4 regions of the Bacillus tequilensis genome follow, and region 4 is predicted to be linked to each of the others. Evidence: predicted binding sites of a transcription regulator. Region 4 holds the regulator's gene; each other region holds the start of a gene.
What was found. Region 4 encodes LexA, which represses DNA repair genes until DNA is damaged. Its sites were predicted from a motif close to CGAACATATGTTCG; they were not measured.

Region 1 (5,221 bases), 460 kb from region 4:
GATCGGATAAAGGTAGAGCTCGTTGCCCCAAGCGATTGATCATGATTTTTGCCAGCTTCGCTTTTCGGTTCTCCGCGTACTTGAAGCTTGTCACAGCTGCAAAGGTAACAGCGGCGAACACGATACATCATATTCATCACCTCATTTTTAACGGGAGAGATTGGTTCTCCCCCGTTTTTTGGTTAAAGCGATTTTTCCAGAGCGGACCGGTGTTTTGTCATTTCCGTTTTCATCTGCCGATAGGCGAACGCTAAAAATGGCAGGCCGAGCAGGGTGATGCCGCTCAGGACAGAAAAAATAAAAATCGGCCGGCCTGCGCCAAACAGGTCTATACATATGCCACCGACCCAGGGGCCGATGACGTTTCCGAGCTGTGAAAACCCGATTGCCCCGAAATAAGTGCCTTTTAAACCCGGTTTTGCAATCTGGTCTACAAACAAATCCATCATTGAGAATAAAAGCACTTCGCCGATTGTGAATGTGACCACAATCATCACAAGCGATGAAACACCATGTGATATGGTGAAAATGGCCATGCTGATACTCACCATCACATTGCCGAGCATTAGGGAGCAAAGCGGCGAAAACCGTTTTGCGAAATGGACGATGGGAAATTGCGTGGCCAGCACAACGATTGCGTTTAATGTCAGCATCAACCCATACAGCTTCGTTCCATTGCTGATCAAGGGGTTCTGCGCCATATACTGCGGGAATGTCGAACTGAATTGTGAGTAGCCGAAGGTGCATAGCGCGATGCCGACCAGAGCAATTGTAAAAAGATGATCCTTTTGCGTCACCATAAACGCTTCCCGCACGCTCATATTTCGGGATTGGTCTGAGCCTGATGAAGATGGATGCTTTTTAAATTGCGCGGCGAGCACTAGGCCGTATAGCCCGTAAATAATGGCAGGAACCAAAAAGGGTGCGGTCGATTGCGACGAGCCAAAATACAGGCCGAGCACCGGTCCGAAGACAACGCCGATATTAATGGCTGCGTAGCGCAAATTAAATACGAGCAGTCTCGTTTTTTCTTCTGTCATATCAGACAGCAGCGCCTTTGAAGCGGGCTCAAACAATGATTTGCAAAGGCCGTTTAATGCGTTGACCACAAAAAACATCCACAAATGAGAGGCCGCCGCAAATCCTGCAAATACCAGCATCCAGCCGAAAATGGACACAAGCATCATGTTTTTTCTGCCGAATTTGTCCGAGATATATCCGCCGTAAAAGCTTGCAAGGATGCCGACTGACGAGCTTGCGGCGATGACCAGCCCGGCGTAGGATGCTGATGCGCCTTGGACGGCTGTTAAATAAATCGCTAAAAATGGGATGCTCATCGATGTGGCCATCCTGCCGAAAATAGTACCGATTATAATTGTCCAGCTGATGGGGTGGATATCTTTCCATTTCTTCATGAATCTGATTCTCTCCTATATGTAAGATCATTTTCTATCATATATGAAATTATTTCCTTATCCAATGGGAATTCAAAATATTTTGTCATTGACATTTACTATAAAACATGTCTGATGTATGGATTGGAATAAACCGTGTGTGGAGGATGGGGTGACATCGTTTAAAGCATTCGAAGGGAGAGTGCCGATACGTTCGACTCTTATCTATGTGTGGAAACACAATATGAATTGATGCTGAATGCCGCGCATTTTCAAGCAACTAGTCAGAGTATGGAAGGATACGAATGTCTTTTGATGCATGAAAGTCAGTCGGTGTAACACGTCAGGATACGGATTGGGTTTCGGTAATGCTCAGTGATGACAGACCTGAAATCAAGATTTACGCGCGCGAACCGACTAGAGCCGCGTGACAGAAGGAGAGGCCGGGGCTTTCCAAACGTTTTGAGGGAGCATTCTCCGCAGGGACATTGGCAAGCCGTATGAATCTATAGCGTGAACACATCCAGCTTTGTTTTCTCGGCAAGATTTTCTGCCGTAGGCCGCCTGAAACTGTTATTTGTGATCCCGGCGGTGTTTTTCAAAGGCAAGCCGCATCAGCTGCTGAAAAACTGACAGTCAGATTCGGGGCGCTATGCGGTGTGCCTGCTTTTAAGAGAACAGTCCTTGGTTTGTGACATAGTCATAAATGATATCTTCTATATGCGCATACAGATCTTCATCGGGTTCTTCATTCTGTCTTTCTTTTAAGGCGGCTATCAGGCTTTGTTTTTCATACGGACTTAACGGATCTATGGCAACATTTCTCCCATATTGGCGCAGGGCCTGTCCCAGCATTTTTTCGACAAATTTCTCCATCATGACTCTCCTATCTTTATGCTTCACTTTTATTCTACTAAATGTTTCTCTTCTCTCAAACCCTGGGATCATATTTTCTGTCAGACAAGAATCATTTACCAGTATAAAACGAACATACTTTCGCATATAATAGAAAAACGAACATAAGTTCTTTTTTAGAGGTGTGTATGATGAAAGAAAAAGTGATTTTTCTCGTTGACATGCAATCGTTTTATGCATCTGTAGAGAAAGCGGAAAATCCACATTTGAAAAATAGGCCCGTCATTGTTTCGGGTGATCCTAAAAAAAGGGGCGGAGTCGTATTGGCTGCCTGCCCGCTGGCGAAACAAAAGGGCGTCACGAATGCCTCTCGGCTGTGGGAGGCGCAAGAAAAGTGCCCTGAAGCTGTTGTGCTCCGGCCCCGTATGCAGCGGTATATTGATGTATCACTGCAAATCACGGCCATTTTAGAGGAATATACGGACCTTGTAGAACCGTATTCCATCGATGAACAGTTCATGGACATTACAGGCAGCCAGAAGCTGTTTGGGACGCCGGAAGAGATCGCAAAAAGCATTCAGGGCAGAATCATGCGGGAGATCGGCATTTATGCGCGGGTCGGAATCGGTCCTAATAAAGCGCTAGCCAAAATCGCGTGCGACAATTTTGCCAAAAAGAATAAGAACGGTATTTTTACCTTAACGAAAGAAAATATAAAAACCGATATGTGGCCGCTTCCGGTGGGCAGCATGTTTGGCGTCGGGAGCCGCATGAAGCATCATTTAACCCGAATGGGCATCAGCACGATCGGCGGGCTTGCGGATTTTCCGCTTGATCTTTTAAAAAAGAAATGGGGCATTAACGGCCACGTGCTGTGGATGACGGCGAACGGGATCGACTATTCCCCTGTGTCAACTTCATCTCTGGACGGACAAAAAGCGATCGGCCATGGAATGACTCTCCCGAGAGACTATGAACACTTTGACAAAGAAATCAAAGTCGTGCTGCTGGAGCTGAGTGAAGAAGTGTGCAGGCGAAGCCGAAACGCCGGAGTAATGGGACAGACGGTGTCCGTGAGCTGCCGGGGGGCTGATTTTGACTGGCCGACGGGCTTCAATCGGCAAGTGAAGCTGGCGGAGCCGACGAATTCAACACAGGACGTATATGAGGCTGTATACGGGCTGTTTCTTAGATTTTGGGACGGGAAGCCTGTCCGCCGCCTCGGAGTCAATCTGTCTCAGCTCTCATCTGATGACGTATGGCAGCTTAATTTATTTCAGGATTATGCAAAAAAAATGAGCCTCGGCTATGTGATGGACGGCATTAAAAACCGATTCGGCGACACAGCAATCGTCAGAGCGGCATCACTGACAGCGGCAGGCCAGGCATTTGAACGTGCGGCTAAAATAGGAGGGCACTATAAATGAACGACCATTTAAAAAGAGGCAACCTGCTGTGGGAAGGGAGCAGGATGTTTCTGCCGGAACATAAGCAAAGCCTGCTTGAGAGAAAGCGACATAAACAGAAGCTGCAAAAGCCGATTCTTGATCGTGATAAGCTGGAGGAAATGAATCAAACGCTTTGTGCCGCGATGGAGTTCGCTCAGAATATCACTGTCAGCTGCTTTCAGGACGGTGAAATTGTCCGCTGCACCGGGAAAATCTGCCGGTATGAAGAGTTTGAAAAAACAGTATGGATAAAAGGAGACGAAGATCGGCTTTATAAACTGAAGCTTGATCAGGTGCTTGATATTGTGCTGTAAAGTCTCTCCCTCCTGCACAGGAGGGAGAATATGTGTAAAAATATTAAACAAATCTGCAGATGTATGATAAAGGAAAGAAGGCATTTACAATTCCAGCCAGGCAAAATATAATTTTTATATTGTGAGAAAAAAAGAGCTGACATTCGTTTTGCCAGACGGAGGGAGATCAAATCGTAATGGATATTCGAACAATCACGTCTTCAGATTATGAAATGGTAACGTCTGTATTGAATGAATGGTGGGGCGGCAGGCAGATGAAAGAAAAATTGCCGAGACTATTTTTTGAGCACTTTCAGGACACAAGCTTTATTACATCTGAATATAACAGCATGACCGGATTTTTAATCGGATTTCAATCGCAATCAGACCCTGAAACGGCATACATTCATTTTTCCGGTGTGCATCCGGATTTCAGAAAAATGCAAATTGGAAAACAATTATATGATGTCTTTATTGAAAAAGTAAAGCAAAGAGGCTGCACCCGGGTCAAGTGCGTCACTTCACCGATGAATAAGGTATCAATCGCGTATCACACCAAATTGGGTTTTAACATTGAAAAGGGCAACAAAACGATAAACGGCATCTCAGTATTCGCAAACTACGATGGCCCGGCCCAAGACAGGGTACTGTTTGTCAAAAACATATGAGGGGGAAATATGATGGATTTTTTTTCAAAAACACCTGAGCCTCCTTACTATGCAGTTATTTTTTCATCTGTCAAAAGCGAAAATGACACAGGTTATGGAGAGACAGCAAAGCGGATGGTATCGCTTGCGGCGGATCAGCCGGGATTTTTAGGCGTCGAAAGCGTTCGTGCAGCGGATGGAAGAAGCATAACGGTTTCCTATTGGAACAGTATGGACGCCATTAACAACTGGAAGCATCACACGGAACATCAAGCGGCAAAAGAAAAAGGAAAAAGCGTTTGGTATGAGTCGTATGCAATCCGCATCGCAAACGTCGAGAAGCAGCGGCTGTTTTCAGGAGAAGGAAATGATTGAATGTCTTCAGCATAAGGAGGACATCACAGCGCGTGAGATTATTGCCGTACAGCAGCCTGCCTACACAAAAGAAGCAGAGCTTATCGGTTTTGACGGCATTCCCGCCTTACAAGAAAAGGCGAGGGACATTCAAGCATCTCTTGAACAGTTTGCGGGATATCGGAAAGACGGCAAATTGATCGGTGTCATTTCCTATGAGAAAAACATGC
Region 2 (5,221 bases), 210 kb from region 4:
GTCATTGGATGATCTCCAAGCGGCAACAAAGATTCAAAAAAGGTATTTAACCGCCTTGGAGGAAGGAAACTATGACATTATTCCGGGGAAGTTTTATGTTCGGGCATTCATCAAGCAATATGCAGAAGCCGTCGGGCTTGATGCGGATCAGCTGTTTGAGGAGCATAAAAAAGATATCCCGAATACGTATCATGACGATGTGTCTGAAAAGATCTCCGGCATGAATCTTCAAAAAGAAATGCCAAAGCCAGCATCTAAGGCGCTGGAACTGCTGCCAACCATACTTGTGATTCTTGGCGTGATTGTCGTCATTGCGATTGTGTACGCAATCATTCAGTTTGCGAATCATAAAAACAGCGATGATCACAATGCGGCATCTCAAAAATCAATTACGCAAAGTGAAAGCAAGTACGAAATTCCTAAAGATTCAACGCTAAAAGAGAATCAGAATAACAGCTCTGAAAAAGAGACGGACACTAAAAAAGAAACAAAAAACGATAAAAAAGAAGAAAACGACAGTGATAAGCTGGAAATTAAAGCGGCTGGCACTGAAGGATCGCTAACGACTTATGAAGTGTCCGGCACTGATAAAATCGAGCTTGAACTGAAGGCTCTAGACAGCTCTTGGATTCGAGTGCGTGATGAAAACAGCAGCTCGTTAAAAGAGGGAACGCTGAAAAAAGACGAAACCTACAAAAAAGACATAACTGATCAGAAACAAGTTGACATCCGCACTGGATATGCACCTAATCTGAAAATAAAAATCAACGGTAAAGTTCTCTCATATGAACTTGATCCGAAAAAAGTGATGGCACAAACGATAAAGATTGTAAATAAAAAGGAAGAAAAGTCATCTTGATTACCAGATGACTTTTCTTCACGTCCGAGTATAAAATTGGAGGGGTTTTATGTTTAACTTACCAAATAAAATCACACTAGCAAGAATCGCATTGATCCCAATCTTCATGATCATCATGCTGGCGCCGTTTGACTGGGGCAGACTCGAATTTGGAGACGAATCGATTCCAGTCGCGCACCTGGCGGGAGCCATTCTTTTTATTATTGCATCCACAACAGACTGGGTGGACGGGTATTATGCACGAAAACTGAATCTCGTGACAAACTTCGGGAAATTTCTTGATCCGCTTGCGGACAAACTGCTTGTATCCGCAGCGTTAATTATTCTTGTTCAATTTGATCTTGCTCCAGCCTGGATGGTCATTGTGATTATCAGCCGGGAGTTTGCCGTGACAGGTTTAAGGCTTGTCTTAGCCGGGACAGGAGAAGTCGTGGCTGCTAATATGCTTGGTAAAATTAAAACCTGGGCGCAAATTATTGCGGTTTCAGCATTGCTTCTTCATAACCTTCCGTTTGAGCTCGTGTCATTCCCGTTCGCTGACTTAGCGCTGTGGGTAGCTGTATTTTTCACTGTTGTCTCAGGGGGGGAATATTTCTCTAAAAACTGGGAAGCGCTAAAAACATCTAACTAAGAAAGAAGGACTAACGTCATGGAATTTCCAAAGAAAGCTGAAATTATTGCAGTCGGTTCAGAGCTGTTACTCGGCCAGATCGCCAATACAAATGCTCAATTTATTAGTAAAGAGCTGGCTGAAATCGGCGTGAACGTATTTTATCATACAGCAGTCGGAGATAACCCGGAGCGGTTGAAGCAGGTTATCCGCATCGCTGAAGAACGCTCTGACTTCATTATTTTTTCAGGAGGTCTCGGGCCGACAAAAGATGATCTGACGAAAGAAACGATTGCAAATGCGCTCGGACGTCCGCTTGCGTTAAATGATGAGGCATTCCAATCCATAGAAGATTATTTCAAACGAACAAAACGCACGATGTCGCCTAATAACCGAAAACAGGCGCTTGTGATCGAAGGATCTGATGTATTGGCGAATCACTTTGGAATGGCACCGGGAATGCTCATCGAGCATGAATCCCGTTTTTATATGCTTCTCCCTGGACCGCCAAGCGAATTGCGTCCAATGTTTGAAAACGAGGCAAAGCCTCTTCTGCTGAAAAAGATGGGCTCAAATGAAAAAATTGTATCAACCGTTCTTCGCTTTTTCGGTATCGGTGAATCTCAGCTTGAAGCTGATTTGGAAGATATTATTGATGCGCAAACCAACCCGACAATCGCTCCTTTGGCGGCCGATGGAGAGGTGACGCTGCGTCTGACAGCCAAGCATGCTGACGAAAAGGAAACAGAGCGTCTGTTGAAAGAAACAGAGGCCGTTATCTTAGAACGTGTCGGTGAATTTTTCTATGGATACGACGATACTTCTCTTGTAACAGAGCTCTCTAAAGCATGTAAGGAAAAAGGCATTACGATTTCCGCGGCGGAAAGCTTTACCGGCGGGCTGTTTTCTGAATGGCTGACAGATCTTAGCGGTGCTTCAACATTATTTGCCGGCGGTGTGGTTTGCTATACAAACGACGTAAAGCAGAACGTGCTGGGCGTCAAGAAGGAAACATTAGATCGATTTGGCGCGGTCAGCAAGGAGTGCGCATCAGAGCTGGCAAAGGGCGTTCAAAAGCTCACGGGCAGCGATATCGGCATCAGCTTTACCGGTGTAGCAGGACCTGATACTCAAGAAGGACATGAACCTGGGCATGTGTTTATCGGCATTGCAGCAAATGGAAAAGAAGAGGTTCACGAGTTTCACTTTGCGGGTTCCAGAACGGGAATCAGAAAACGCGGCGCTAAATACGGCTGTCATTTAATCTTGAAGCTTTTAGAGCAAAAATAATATTTTCAGCACAGGATCCTCCTAAAAAAACGTGATTTCTCTGATGCATTATGATATTTTGATAGAAATCACGCCAAGAAAATTCCGAATATGCGTTCGCTTTTTTCTTGGCAAATCCCTTCAAACAGGGTATAGTATATGTAGTGGTAACATAAAGGAGGAAAAAATAGAATGAGTGATCGTCAGGCAGCCTTAGATATGGCTCTTAAACAAATAGAAAAACAGTTCGGCAAAGGTTCCATTATGAAACTGGGAGAAAAGACAGATACAAGAATTTCTACTGTCCCAAGCGGCTCCCTCGCTCTTGATACGGCACTGGGAATTGGCGGATATCCGCGCGGACGGATTATTGAAGTATACGGTCCTGAAAGTTCAGGTAAAACAACTGTGGCGCTTCATGCGATTGCTGAGGTTCAGCAGCAGGGCGGACAAGCTGCGTTTATCGATGCGGAACATGCGTTAGATCCGGTATACGCGCAAAAGCTCGGTGTCAACATCGAAGAGCTTTTACTGTCTCAGCCTGACACAGGCGAGCAGGCGCTTGAAATCGCGGAAGCGTTGGTTCGAAGCGGTGCAGTTGACATTGTTGTTATCGACTCTGTGGCGGCTCTCGTTCCGAAAGCGGAAATTGAAGGCGACATGGGAGATTCACATGTCGGTTTACAAGCGCGCTTAATGTCTCAAGCGCTCCGAAAGCTTTCAGGGGCCATTAACAAATCGAAGACAATCGCGATTTTCATCAACCAAATTCGTGAAAAAGTAGGCGTTATGTTCGGGAACCCGGAAACAACTCCTGGCGGCCGTGCGCTGAAATTCTACTCTTCCGTACGTCTTGAAGTGCGCCGTGCTGAACAGCTGAAACAAGGCAACGACGTAATGGGGAACAAAACGAAAATCAAAGTCGTGAAAAACAAGGTGGCTCCGCCGTTCCGTACAGCCGAGGTTGACATTATGTATGGAGAAGGCATTTCAAAAGAAGGCGAAATCATTGATCTTGGAACTGAACTTGATATCGTGCAAAAAAGCGGTTCATGGTACTCTTATGAAGAAGAGCGTCTTGGCCAAGGCCGTGAAAATGCAAAGCAATTCTTGAAAGAAAATAAAGATATCATGCTGATGATCCAGGAGCAAATTCGCGAACATTACGGTTTGGACAATCATGGAGCAGTGCAGAAGCAAGCTGAAGATGCACAAGAAGAACTCGAATTTGAAGAATAAAAATAAAATAAGTTTGAAATGATACAAAAGGCTGAGTGTAAAACTCAGCCTTTTTGTATTTTTAAAAAAAAACGATAAAAATATTGCTTTGATTAACAACTTTTTCAGTGTTTTATTCGTCTAACAAAACGTGTGCAAAATGGAATTTATTTCGGGAGGAAAAAATGAATGACAAGCCCAACCCGCAGAAGAACTGCGAAACGCAGACGGAAAAAACTAAATAATAGAGCCAAACTTTTGCTTGGTCTTATCGCAGTAATGATTTGCTTTATGATTTGGAATGCGCTTCAGCGAGATAGTGAAGAGAACAAGCCGTCTCAAGCAACTGCAGCAGCCACAGGTACCGATCAGAAAAAAGCGGTCAAAAAGAAAAAAGCTGAAAAAACAGATAAACAAATCAAAACAGTGGACCGTAATCAAAAAATAAGCAATTATTTAAAAGAGATCGGATTCAGCGGAACAGCCGTGATTGTCAGAAATGGAGAAGTCATAACAAATAAAGGGTTTGGGTATGCAGATCGTAAACAGCACATTCAAAATAATCCGTTGACATCTTACTATGTCGGTTCATCACAAAAAGCGCTGATCGCAACCGCTATTTTACAGCTTGAGGAAAAAGGGAAACTGCAGACAAGTGATCCGGTAAGTACGTATTTACCTAATTTCCCTAACGGACAAACGATTACTTTGAAAAATCTGCTTACACATACATCGGGAATAAACGGACATATTGAAGGAAACGGCGCAATTACACCGGACGATTTAATAAAAGACATAGAACGACAGGGAATCAAACGTCAGCCAGGCGTGTGGGACTATAAAGACTCCAACTATTCTGTTCTCGCTTATATCGTTGCTGAAGTAAGCGGCGAGTCCTATGAACAATACATAACGAATCATATTTTTAAACCGGCCGGAATGACGCATGCAGGCTTTTACAAAACGTATGATAAAGAACCCTATTCTGCTGTCGGTTATAAGCTGAATAGCGGCAAAACGGTTACACCGTATATACCCGATCTATCTCAGCTGTATGGAGCCGGTGATATTTATATGAGCGCTATAGATATGTATAAGTTCGACCGAGCGCTGATAGACGGCAAACTCTATTCGCAAAAAAGCTACGAAAAGATGTTTACGCCGGGGAGCAGCTCCACATACGGCATGGGATTTTATGTTGCTCCCGGAAGCTATTCAAACCATGGCGTCATGCCGGGCTTTAATATCCTGAACAGCTTTAGCAA
Region 3 (5,221 bases), 830 kb from region 4:
CGGCATCAAGCTTCTTCAATTCGTCAGCCAAAAAAGCTTTAATAAGCCCCTCCCATTTCTCCTGCTGGTGAATGAGCTCCGCATACAATTCAAAAAGTTTGTGTTTCGTATGATCTGTGTTCATCGGGTTTTTCACCTTTTCCATTCGATTGTTTCTTCTATCATACCGTTTTGTTACAGATGAAACAATCGAATTGCGTTACACCCGGCTGGTGACGGAAAGCCAGCGGCTGACCCCTGTTTGAATCACACCGGCACAATCAGGCGCCGATGCATCTATTGCCCATGCAACATGTCCATCAGGGCGAATCAATATTGTATGCACGTCCCGCAATTTTCCATCTGGTTCTGCAAGCGAGGCGGTTACCGTGCGCAAGCCTTTTATTCGGCTATGATCATCAGCTTCTTGTATCAATGACAGCAAAACGAATGTCCCGTTTTGGAGAAAGCTGTACAGCCGTTCCGAACTGCCGTCGGAAAGAATCAGCTCCATGTCAGGAAGCCTTGACCCGTTCAAACGATGCGGCGGCATATCGGGATCAGCTTCATACCTGACATCGAGCGCAGAAATTTGCCCCGCTATATATCGATTTACTTCAGGGAAGGCAAGCAGCTCAGACATCATACTTCGCAAATGGAGGCCTGCTTGAGAGAAATCGATCAGCTTCGTCTGTGCCTCCGCGTTTCTCAGAAGCTCTTCCGCAGCAGGGTGCCGCTCCTCATGGTAGCTGTCCAAAAGCCATAACGGCGCAGTGCCCTTCACAGCTGCTGCCAGCTTCCACCCGAGGTTCATTGCATCCTGAAGGCCGACATTCAGCCCTTGGCCGCCTGCTGGAAAATGAATATGCGCCGCATCACCCGCAAGAAAGATTCTTCCGTCCCGATACCGCTTCGCTTGGCGTGCGGCATTCCCGAACCGCGACATCCACGAAGGCTCTGTTAGACCGAAGTCAGTCCCGCAGATTCGTATGAGATCGGCTTTCAGCTCCTCCTCAGTGACTGGCACATCTTTCGGCGTCTGCGTGCGATAAGGGCTGATCACGACGACTCGGTATTGTTTCGGAGAAAGCGGAACGATCATGACACCACCTTCTTCTGTGCAAAGGGACAGCACGCCTGACGGCGGAGGAGAATGGAGCGCCGCATCTGCAAGGGCAGCGGTGATGGTGCTGTCTGTTCCCGGAAACTCAATTTGCGCCTGTTTCCGGACGGTACTTCTGGCTCCATCGGCACCAACAGCAAACTGGCTTGTGACCGTCCGCACACTGCCGTCACGATCCTTGAAAATCGTTTGCACCTCTGCCCCGTTTTGCGTAACCGACAGCGCCTCTGCTCCTCGAAACACCTCTGCCCCCAAGCTTCGCGCATGTTCCTCAAGCAGCTGCTCTGTTTTAGCCTGCGGAAGCAAAAGCGTGTAAGGACAGCTCGTATCCATTGCAGAAAAATCAAGACGGGTATCCAGCATCGAAAAGTGCCCGGAAGGTATTTTGCTTCCTTTGGATACGAAACGCTCCAGCAGCCCTCTCATCTCAAGCAGCTCCAGCGTGCGGGGATGCAGCGTCAACGCCTTGGAATGCGGAACAGGCTTTTCAAGCCGCTCAATCACACATGTCTTCACCCCGGCTATCGCAAGCTCGGAAGCCAGCATAAATCCGACCGGCCCTCCCCCTATAATCACAGCTTCCACATTCATCGTGATCACTCCTTTTGTTTTACTTAAAACGATTATGAACCCTTTGAAAATAAACTCATATCAAATTATAAACATATTTTTGTTACATCCGTAACAATATTGATTATAGCTTCTTGCAAATTTTTCTTCAACACATTTTTCCAAACAACAACAAAAAAGACGCCCTTAATTGACGTCTTTTTATTCAGCATCGGAAATCACACCGACAATATTTTTTTCTCTGATCGGGCCAAAATGCCGGCTGTCGAAGCTGTATATGCGATTATCTCCAACGACAAAATATTGCCCTTTCGGCACCTTGCTTGTTCCTGTCACATCTTTCAAGGTAAAATCACCTGTTACATGGCTCCCGGCAGAAACAGACTTCAATTGCTTCAAAAATGGTTCAGCAACCCGCTTTCCGTTCACATACAGCTGATCATCTTTATATTTGATTGATTCACCGGGCAACCCGATTACCCGCTTAATCAGCACTTTTTGATCAGGGCCTTTAAAAAGGACAATATCAAAGCGATGGATGGTTTTAAATCGATGCGAAAATTTATTGACTAACAGTTCGTTCCCTTCCTGAAAGGTCGGGTTCATACTGACGCCTTCCACCTTGTAATCAATGAAGACGGCATTTTTAACCTGAATGACGAGAACGACGGACACTACACCGGCAAGAAACCAAAACCGTTTTTTCATGTTACTGTCTCCCTCCATCATGCTCATGCTGACTGGCTCTCACATGCAAATACCGCTCTACCTTTTTTCCGACATACCATAAGACAGTGATCACCAATACAGCAATGACCGTTCGAATCGGCTGTGTAATCAGTGCGTGCAGATCATATCCGATGAAGCTGATCATAAAAATCATGACAAGCTTTCCCGAGGCTGCCGCCAAAATAAACTGCCGCGTTCCGATCCTTGACAAACCCGCAACAACATTCACCGCCGCTGACGGTGTAAACGGAAAACAAAGCAGAAGAAACAAAGGACCAAAGCCGTGTCTTTCCACCCATACCATCAGCTTTCTGACCGACGGATGACTGCGGATAAATCCAAGCAATCTTCTCTGACCGTATTGACGGACGATCAAAAATACAAGAATAGATCCAGCAGTTGATCCCGCCCAAGACAGAATGAACCCTTCCCACAAGCCAAACGAATTCGTATTCGCCACCACAAACACAATCAGCGGCAAAAACGGGAGAAATGCTTCAATTAAAGGCAGCAGCACAGCAATAAGAGGACCGAAAGCCCTATAGCTTTGAAATAATTCAGTTACATGTTCTTGCGTGAAATAAGATAAAAAATGCTCCAACATTTATACTCCTTACCGGGTTTGTCTATCCTTATTCTACACATTATCAGCAGAAAACTAAAAAGTTTTGGTGATTTTTTCTGTCTTGAATCATTTCACCAGCCGATATAGAATATAAACAGAACAAACGTTCCCGAAAGAAGGAGTCAGCATGCCGCATCTGCAGGAGGAAAACTACAATTTAATTGAACGGGCGCTTTTTTTGCCCATGGCTATTACGATTTTTAACCGTGATCTCGCCGGAATTGAGGAAAGCACTTTAAAATTGAAACATCCCTATAAAAAGCTTATCAGCGAATCATTAAAAATAGCACAAAAGGATTTGATCGAGGTCAGAAAAGAGCTGCGAAAAAGAAAAATTGCAATTCACGAGGCGGAGCGCGATGAGGCCTTTACACTTTATGTATTTGTGATCGATCGTTATGAAGAAAAGCACCGCTATTTTAATCCGCGGATCCGTGAGCAGGTCAGTGAATTATTAACATACTATCTATTCGCCCCGGACAGGACCTGAGCCTTTTGGATCATACTGCTCCTTCCGCCTTCGGGCGATTCTATAAAAATTTCAGACAATTCACACTATACAATTAAAATAAATTTATTTATAATTCGTACCACAGCCTTTCACCCCAAAAAATGACATGTACTGTCATCTCGACGACAACATTTTCAGTACGGTCGGGCTTGTATACCCCACCCTAATTCGAAGGAGGATTTTATGAAACTGATTCACATTCTCGCCGCCTTGCCCTTTATCGGAATCTTACTCGGCACCCCTTTTGCAAATAAAGTGACCCCCTACGTGTTCGGCATGCCGTTTATCCTGGCCTATATTGTGATATGGGCTCTTTTGACCTCTGCGCTGATGGCAATTGTGTATGTCCTCGACAACGAAAATAAAAAGGAGGAAGCAGAATGAACGCAGCGCTCATCATCATTTTCGGCGTCCTGCTCTTAAGCATTTTTCTCGGCATACGCGCCCAAAAAGGAAAAGACATGAACCTTGAGCAGTGGACCGTTGGAGGCCGCGGCTTCGGAACCGTATTTGTTTTCTTATTAATGGCAGGCGAAATTTACACTACGTTTACGTTTCTCGGCGGCAGCGGCTGGGCTTACGGGAAAGGCGGGCCGGCCTTTTACATCATCGCCTACGGCTGTCTGGCCTATATCCTTTCTTATTGGCTCCTGCCGGCGGTTTGGACATACGCGAAACAGCATAAGCTGATGTCGCAGTCTGATTTTTTCACCAGAAAATATAACAGTCCGCTTCTTGGCGTTCTCGTCTCATTGGTAGGTATCGCCGCTCTTATTCCATATCTTGTGCTGCAGCTGAAAGGCCTTGGACTGATTGTATCGGAAACGTCATACGGCAAAATCTCTCCGGCCGCCGCCATCTGGATCGGAGCTGTTTCCATCACGGTTTATGTTATGGTTTCCGGCATTCACGGATCCGCTTGGATATCGGTTGTAAAAGACATCATGATTTTGGCTGTCGTTCTGTTTTTAGGTGTGTATTTGCCGATTCATTATTACGGCGGATTCCAAGACATGTTTCAGCAGATTGAAACGGCAAAGCCGGGCTTTCTGACGCTTCCGGAAACGGGGCAAAGTGCGGCGTGGTTCAGCTCCACCGTGCTCTTGACAGCGCTTGGGTTTTACATGTGGCCTCATACGTTTTCCGCTTCGTATTCAGCCGAAAACCCAAAAGTGTTTCGCAAAAACGCCATCATCATGCCTTTATACCAGCTGGTCCTGCTCTTCGTCCTTTTCGTCGGCTTTGCCGCTATTCTGCAAGTTCCGGGGCTGAAAGACGCAGACGGGGATCTATCGCTTTTGAGGCTGTCTCTGCAAACATTTGACCCTTGGTTTGTCGGGATTATCGGCGCTGCCGGATTGCTGACCGCGCTTGTGCCGGGGTCTATGATCTTAATGTCCGCCTCCACGCTGTTTGCAAAAAATGTGTACAAAGTGTTCGCACCCCGCACGACAGAACAGCAAGTCTCAATGCTTGCCAAATGTTTAGTTCCAGTGATCGCGCTGATTTCGGTGTACTTTACCTTCAGGGGAGGAAATACCATCGTTACGCTGCTATTAATGGGCTACAGCCTTGTCACACAATTATTCCCGGCTCTTTTGTTCAGTCTGTTCAAGCATAATATGGTGACGAAGCAAGGAGCTTTCTGCGGCATCATTACAGGTGTCGGAGCGGTTTCTTATAT
Region 4 (5,221 bases):
CTTGAAGCATGTTGATTGTAACATAGCCAAACATTTCCTAACAACTCTTAAAATTGTGAAATTTTTGTTTGTTTTTATGGTATTCACTCCGATTTCTTCAATATATGCTGAAGATGTATATCAGAATTTTGAAGAATTAAGAAACATTGAAGACCCTTCCGATTACGGCATTGTTACAAAAGAAACGGGAAGCCCAGTTCTCATTTTAGCGATTCACGGAGGAGGTATTGAAGGCGGAACCAGTGAAATTGCGAGAGAACTTAGCAAAGAGTACTCGATGTATTTATTTGAAGGCTTACAATCGTCAGGAAATGCAGTGCTGCATATTACAAGCACACAATTTGATGAGCCTCAGGCCCTGAAGATGACGGGAAGTCATGAATATGTTATTTCATTGCACGGGTATGCAGACAAAGATCAGCAGATCGAAGTAGGCGGTACAGATCGCGTAAGAGCGGCAGATTTAGTTGAAAAACTGCAACATGCCGGTTTACCTGCTATATTGCTCAGTACGGATCACCCGCATGCTGGCGTAAGCCCGAATAACATCGCAAATCAATCAAAAACAGGTCTGAGTATCCAATTAGAAATGAGCACAGGATTTAGAAGATCTTTGTTCGGCGTTTTTTCTTTAAAAAGCAGATCTGTTACTCAAAATGAGAGGTTTTATGATTTTACTGAAGTGATATCCCGCTTTCTGAAAAGTAACTACTGAAAAATAGGAGGCAGGCTTATTGCCTCCTATTCCTTATCATTCTCATTCGTCACGTCAGGAAACAGCTCGTCTGCGGCTTCAGTTTGATACTGCAGCGTGTTATCTCTGGCTGATAGTTCATTTCGAAAGGTTTCATCCAGCACATTTTTCAGCAAATACCGATGAAAAAAATATTCGAAAACAGTAAGACAGGCAGCGGAAAGAAGAGCGGCTGCAAACGGTGGGAAATCATTCCTTGTTTGGGCTAAAACAAAAACCCAAAGAATAACGAATGAAAGTCCAAAGTCAGCTAAGGAAGCTGTAATATTGTTTGTTCTCGGCAGGACGAGCATGTCCCCGGACAGGTATGACACAAAACCTAAGAAAAGTGCAATAAACATCACACTTAAAAAGGGAGCGTGATAAACTCTATCCAAAATCACATATAAAAGAGCAAGTGTGAAAGCAATCTTTGAAGCGAGAGCAATGATATGTTTCATTTGACCACCTAAATTGTATTTTTGAGGAAAACCGTTGGCAGTAAACAAATTATAACCATAAGTAGGATTGAATCCATAAAGGACATCGCTGTTACAGTCATTATTTTGAACAATCCAATTTTGTTTATACTTGTATTTTTGCTGGCTGCACGAAACTTTTTTGAAAAAAAGCCGTACATAAGGATGATCAGCTTTCAAGGGGGAATGATTTGTGAAGATAAAAGGGATCAATCACTTGTTATTTTCAGTTTCTCAGCTGGATACATCGATTGATTTTTATCAAAACGTGTTTGATGTCAAGCTTCTGGTAAAGGGTAGAACGACAGCGTATTTTGATTTAAATGGCATCTGGCTTGCGCTTAATGAAGAACCTGATATTCCGAGAAATGACATCAAGGCGTCCTATACCCATATTGCTTTTACTATTCAGGATGATGAGTTTGAGGAAATGTCAGAAAAATTAAAAAGGCTTCATGTCAATATTCTGCCTGGCAGGGAACGAGATGATCGTGATTGCAAATCGATTTATTTTACCGACCCTGACGGCCATAAATTTGAATTTCATACCGGGACCCTTCAAGACAGGCTCCGTTATTATAAACAGGAAAAAACGCATATGGATTTTTATGAATGAGCAAAGTTATAGCATGATCCTTCACGCGTATTAACGATTTTATGATGTCATTTAGAATAAAGTCTGGAACTAAAATCAAAGCACTGACGGGTGCTAAAGTGAAAATATTGACGTCTGTTAAGCTTTCAATGATAAAGGAGAGTGAGCTTTTTTCAGAGTGGAATAAACTAACTATACTATGTACTAAATTTTCATTACAATAGAATTTTCACGCTCCTTAAATCAACTTTAAGCCTAAACATTCCACGCCCTAAAAGAATGAAACGTTTTTAAGAAGATGTCGTCTAATTATTTAAACAGATAGCATTCTGATAAAAGTTTCCTAAAGGAAAGAAATTTTCTTGACTTCAACAATTGTTTGGTGGATAATTATGGTGTAAACATGATGTTCTTTTTCCTCCTATTCAGGCTCGCTCTTAAAAATCAGGGCAAGTCTGCTTTTTTGAACAATAAACCCCCTCTCCGTAAAGGAAGAGGGGGTTATTTCATAATAATAGATCAGTAGGTTAATGGACCGTTCTGAAAACGCCAATCACCTTGCCTAGAATGCTGACATTTTGCAAAATGATAGGTTCCATCGTTGGGTTTTCTGGCTGTAAACGAATGTGGGTATCCTCTTTATAGAAACGTTTTACCGTAGCTTCATCATCTTCTGTCATCGCAACTACTATTTCCCCGTTGTTAGCAGTATTTTGCTGTTTAACGATGACATAATCCTTATCGAGAATACCGGCGTCAATCATACTGTCTCCCATAATCTCCAGCATAAACACATGCTCGTCCGGGGGAACCATACGGTCAGGGAGCGGAAAATATTCTTCGATATTTTCTACTGCTGTAATAGGAGAACCCGCAGTGACTTTCCCGATGACCGGTACATTAACGACCTGGCTTTGCGGAATGTCTACTTCTTCATCAAGTATTTCTATTGCTCTGGGTTTTGTCGGATCCCGTCTGATCAGCCCTTTTGTTTCCAAACGGGCCAAATGGCCGTGGACAGTTGAACTGGACGCAAGCCCGACAGCCTCTCCGATTTCTCTCACGGAAGGCGGATATCCTTTTGATTTAACCTCTGCTTTAATAAAACTGAGGATATCAAGTTGCCTTTTTGATAGCTTCGTCATTTTTCGCACCTCAAAACGTCGATTTTAAGAAGATTATAGCATGATTTTCCTTTCAGTACAAACATAGGTTCGAAAAAATAATTGACAGAAACGTTTGTTCGTATATACTGAAACTATAAAAAGCGAACAAACATTCCTGTCGGAGGTTATGATCATGAATAAAGAATCTATTATTTTTGTCGGTCTGTTCACAGTGATTTTGAGCGCGGTTATCCTATTGCTGTCATATACAAGCAGCGGCCAGGAGCTTAATCAGTATGTTAAAATAGAAGTCCAGCAGGGCGACACACTTTGGTCAATTGCTGATCAGGTAGCAGATACAAAAAAGATAAACAAAAGTGATTTTATTGAATGGATAGCTGATAAAAATCATCTTCAGACGTCTGATATCCAGCCGGGAGATGAGTTAGTAATTCCGTTGGAAAAGAAACATCAGGATGCATATGAATTGGCAACTGTAAGATAGAGAGGAAAGATAGAATAAATGAAAGCACTCATTTATGCCCGCGTAAGTACAAATAAAGAACAGCAGGAAACATCATTAAAGCGGCAGGAGGAGGAGCTTACGGCCATTGCAGAGGAGAACGGAATGGAAGTGGTCAAAGTGATTTCTGAAAAAGCCAGCGGATATGAGATGGATCGGGATGGTGTATTTGAACTGCTTGATGAGATCAAGAATGCTGGAATTGATGTTATTTTGGTTCAGGATGAGACAAGGCTCGGGCGGGGAAACGCAAAAATCGCACTGCTTCATTGTATTTACAGAGAGGGTGTGAAAGTTTATACAACGGCTCACAGAGGTGAACTGGAGTTATCGGAGGCTGACTCGATGGTGCTGGAGATCGTCAGCATTGTGGAAGAGTATCAGCGGAAAATTCACAACATGAAAATCAAGCGGGGAATGAAACGGGCAGTGAAAAACGGTTTTAAACCGCAAAAAAACCTAAAAAACCAACATGAAAACAGTGGAAAAGAAAGAATTGAAGTTCCCATTTCAGAGATCGTCCGCCTCAGAGCGAATAAACTGACGTTTGCAGAAATCGCGGCTACGCTAAGAGGATTTGGCTACGATGTCTCTAAAGCGACAGTCCATCGGCGGTTTCAGGAATACATAGAGAATGAAGAGACAGCACAGTGAATCAGTTGTAAAACTCGGTTTGATCTAGTACTATATAGACAAAATGCATAAAGGAGTTTAACATGATTTCAAACGCAAAAATTGCCAGAATTAATGAACTTGCTGCCAAAGCCAAAGTTGGCGTTATAACAGATGAAGAAAAAGCCGAACAGCAGCAGCTCCGTCAAGAGTACCTGAAAGGTTTTCGTTCTTCTATGAAAAACACGTTAAAGAGTGTGAAAATCATTGACCCGGAAGGCAATGATGTAACACCGGAAAAGCTAAAAAGAGAAAAAAGAAATAATAAACTTAACTAATATAAGAGGAATACGGCAATATCGTATTCCTCTTTTGTATATACTATAAGCAAATCTCTCATGTGACAAGATTCAACAAGTTTCTCTCAAATTTAAGCTGAAACAGTTGAGAAAAAGTCGTCAGACATTTATGATGTAAGGGTACAACACATAAGGAAGGGGATTTTTATGGATACAATTGAAAAAAAATCAGTTGCTACCATTCGCACACTGTCAATAGACGCTATTGAAAAAGCAAACTCTGGTCACCCTGGGATGCCAATGGGGACCGCTCCTATGGCATACACGCTGTGGACAAAATTTATGAACGTAAGTCCGGCAAACCCTGGCTGGTTTAACCGTGATCGTTTTGTTTTATCCGCCGGACACGGATCAGCACTTTTATACAGCATGCTTCATTTAAGCGGGTTTGATCTTAGTATTGAAGATCTTAAGGGATTCCGCCAGTGGGGCAGCAAAACACCTGGACATCCGGAATTCGGACATACTGCCGGTGTAGATGCAACAACAGGTCCGCTCGGCCAAGGGATTGCTATGGCGGTCGGTATGGCTATTGCTGAACGCCATTTAGCGGAAACTTACAACCGCGATTCATTTAACGTAGTCGATCATTATACATACAGCATTTGCGGTGATGGTGACTTAATGGAAGGGATTTCTTCTGAAGCCGCTTCACTTGCAGGCCATCTCCAGCTTGGACGTCTGATCGTTTTATACGATTCTAATGACATCTCACTCGACGGAGATCTCGACCGTTCATTCTCTGAAAACGTAAAACAGCGCTTTGAAGCAATGAACTGGGAAGTTCTCTATGTTGAGGATGGAAACAACATTA

Region 1: a site for LexA is predicted at 2,380-2,393, ahead of G4P54_RS12460 (DNA polymerase IV). Genes of this name have one in related genera too.
Region 2: a site for LexA is predicted at 2,845-2,858, ahead of recA (recombinase RecA). Genes of this name have one in related genera too.
Region 3: a site for LexA is predicted at 3,123-3,136, ahead of G4P54_RS05565 (YhjD family protein). Genes of this name have one in related genera too.

The regions. Positions count from the first base shown of each region.
Region 1 covers NZ_CP048852.1:2,335,924-2,341,144, reverse strand. The annotation lists gene G4P54_RS12475 (VOC family protein) at 1-39, shown strand, start outside; gene G4P54_RS12470 (MDR family MFS transporter) at 183-1,415, opposite strand; gene G4P54_RS12465 (YqzH family protein) at 2,064-2,270, opposite strand; gene G4P54_RS12460 (DNA polymerase IV) at 2,438-3,676, shown strand; gene G4P54_RS12455 (YolD-like family protein) at 3,673-4,011, shown strand; gene G4P54_RS12450 (GNAT family N-acetyltransferase) at 4,188-4,658, shown strand; gene G4P54_RS12445 (antibiotic biosynthesis monooxygenase family protein) at 4,668-5,012, shown strand; gene G4P54_RS12440 (bifunctional GNAT family N-acetyltransferase/GrpB family protein) at 5,005-5,221, shown strand, end outside.
Region 2 covers NZ_CP048852.1:1,669,328-1,674,548, forward strand. The annotation lists gene rodZ (cell shape determination protein RodZ) at 1-859, shown strand, start outside; gene pgsA (CDP-diacylglycerol--glycerol-3-phosphate 3-phosphatidyltransferase) at 909-1,490, shown strand; gene G4P54_RS08840 (competence/damage-inducible protein A) at 1,509-2,759, shown strand; gene recA (recombinase RecA) at 2,931-3,977, shown strand; gene G4P54_RS08850 (serine hydrolase domain-containing protein) at 4,146-5,221, shown strand, end outside.
Region 3 covers NZ_CP048852.1:1,051,607-1,056,827, reverse strand. The annotation lists gene G4P54_RS05585 (MarR family transcriptional regulator) at 1-124, opposite strand, end outside; gene G4P54_RS05580 (monooxygenase) at 200-1,699, opposite strand; gene lepB (signal peptidase I) at 1,874-2,380, opposite strand; gene G4P54_RS05570 (TVP38/TMEM64 family protein) at 2,382-3,005, opposite strand; gene G4P54_RS05565 (YhjD family protein) at 3,154-3,516, shown strand; gene G4P54_RS05560 (DUF3311 domain-containing protein) at 3,721-3,921, shown strand; gene G4P54_RS05555 (sodium:solute symporter family protein) at 3,918-5,221, shown strand, end outside.
Region 4 covers NZ_CP048852.1:1,877,389-1,882,609, forward strand. The annotation lists gene G4P54_RS10195 (gamma-polyglutamate hydrolase PghL) at 1-715, shown strand, start outside; gene G4P54_RS10200 (YndM family protein) at 742-1,194, opposite strand; gene fosM (FosM family fosfomycin resistance protein) at 1,406-1,828, shown strand; gene lexA (transcriptional repressor LexA) at 2,335-2,952, opposite strand; gene yneA (cell division suppressor protein YneA) at 3,101-3,418, shown strand; gene G4P54_RS10220 (YneB family resolvase-like protein) at 3,437-4,090, shown strand; gene G4P54_RS10225 (DUF896 domain-containing protein) at 4,153-4,386, shown strand; gene tkt (transketolase) at 4,555-5,221, shown strand, end outside.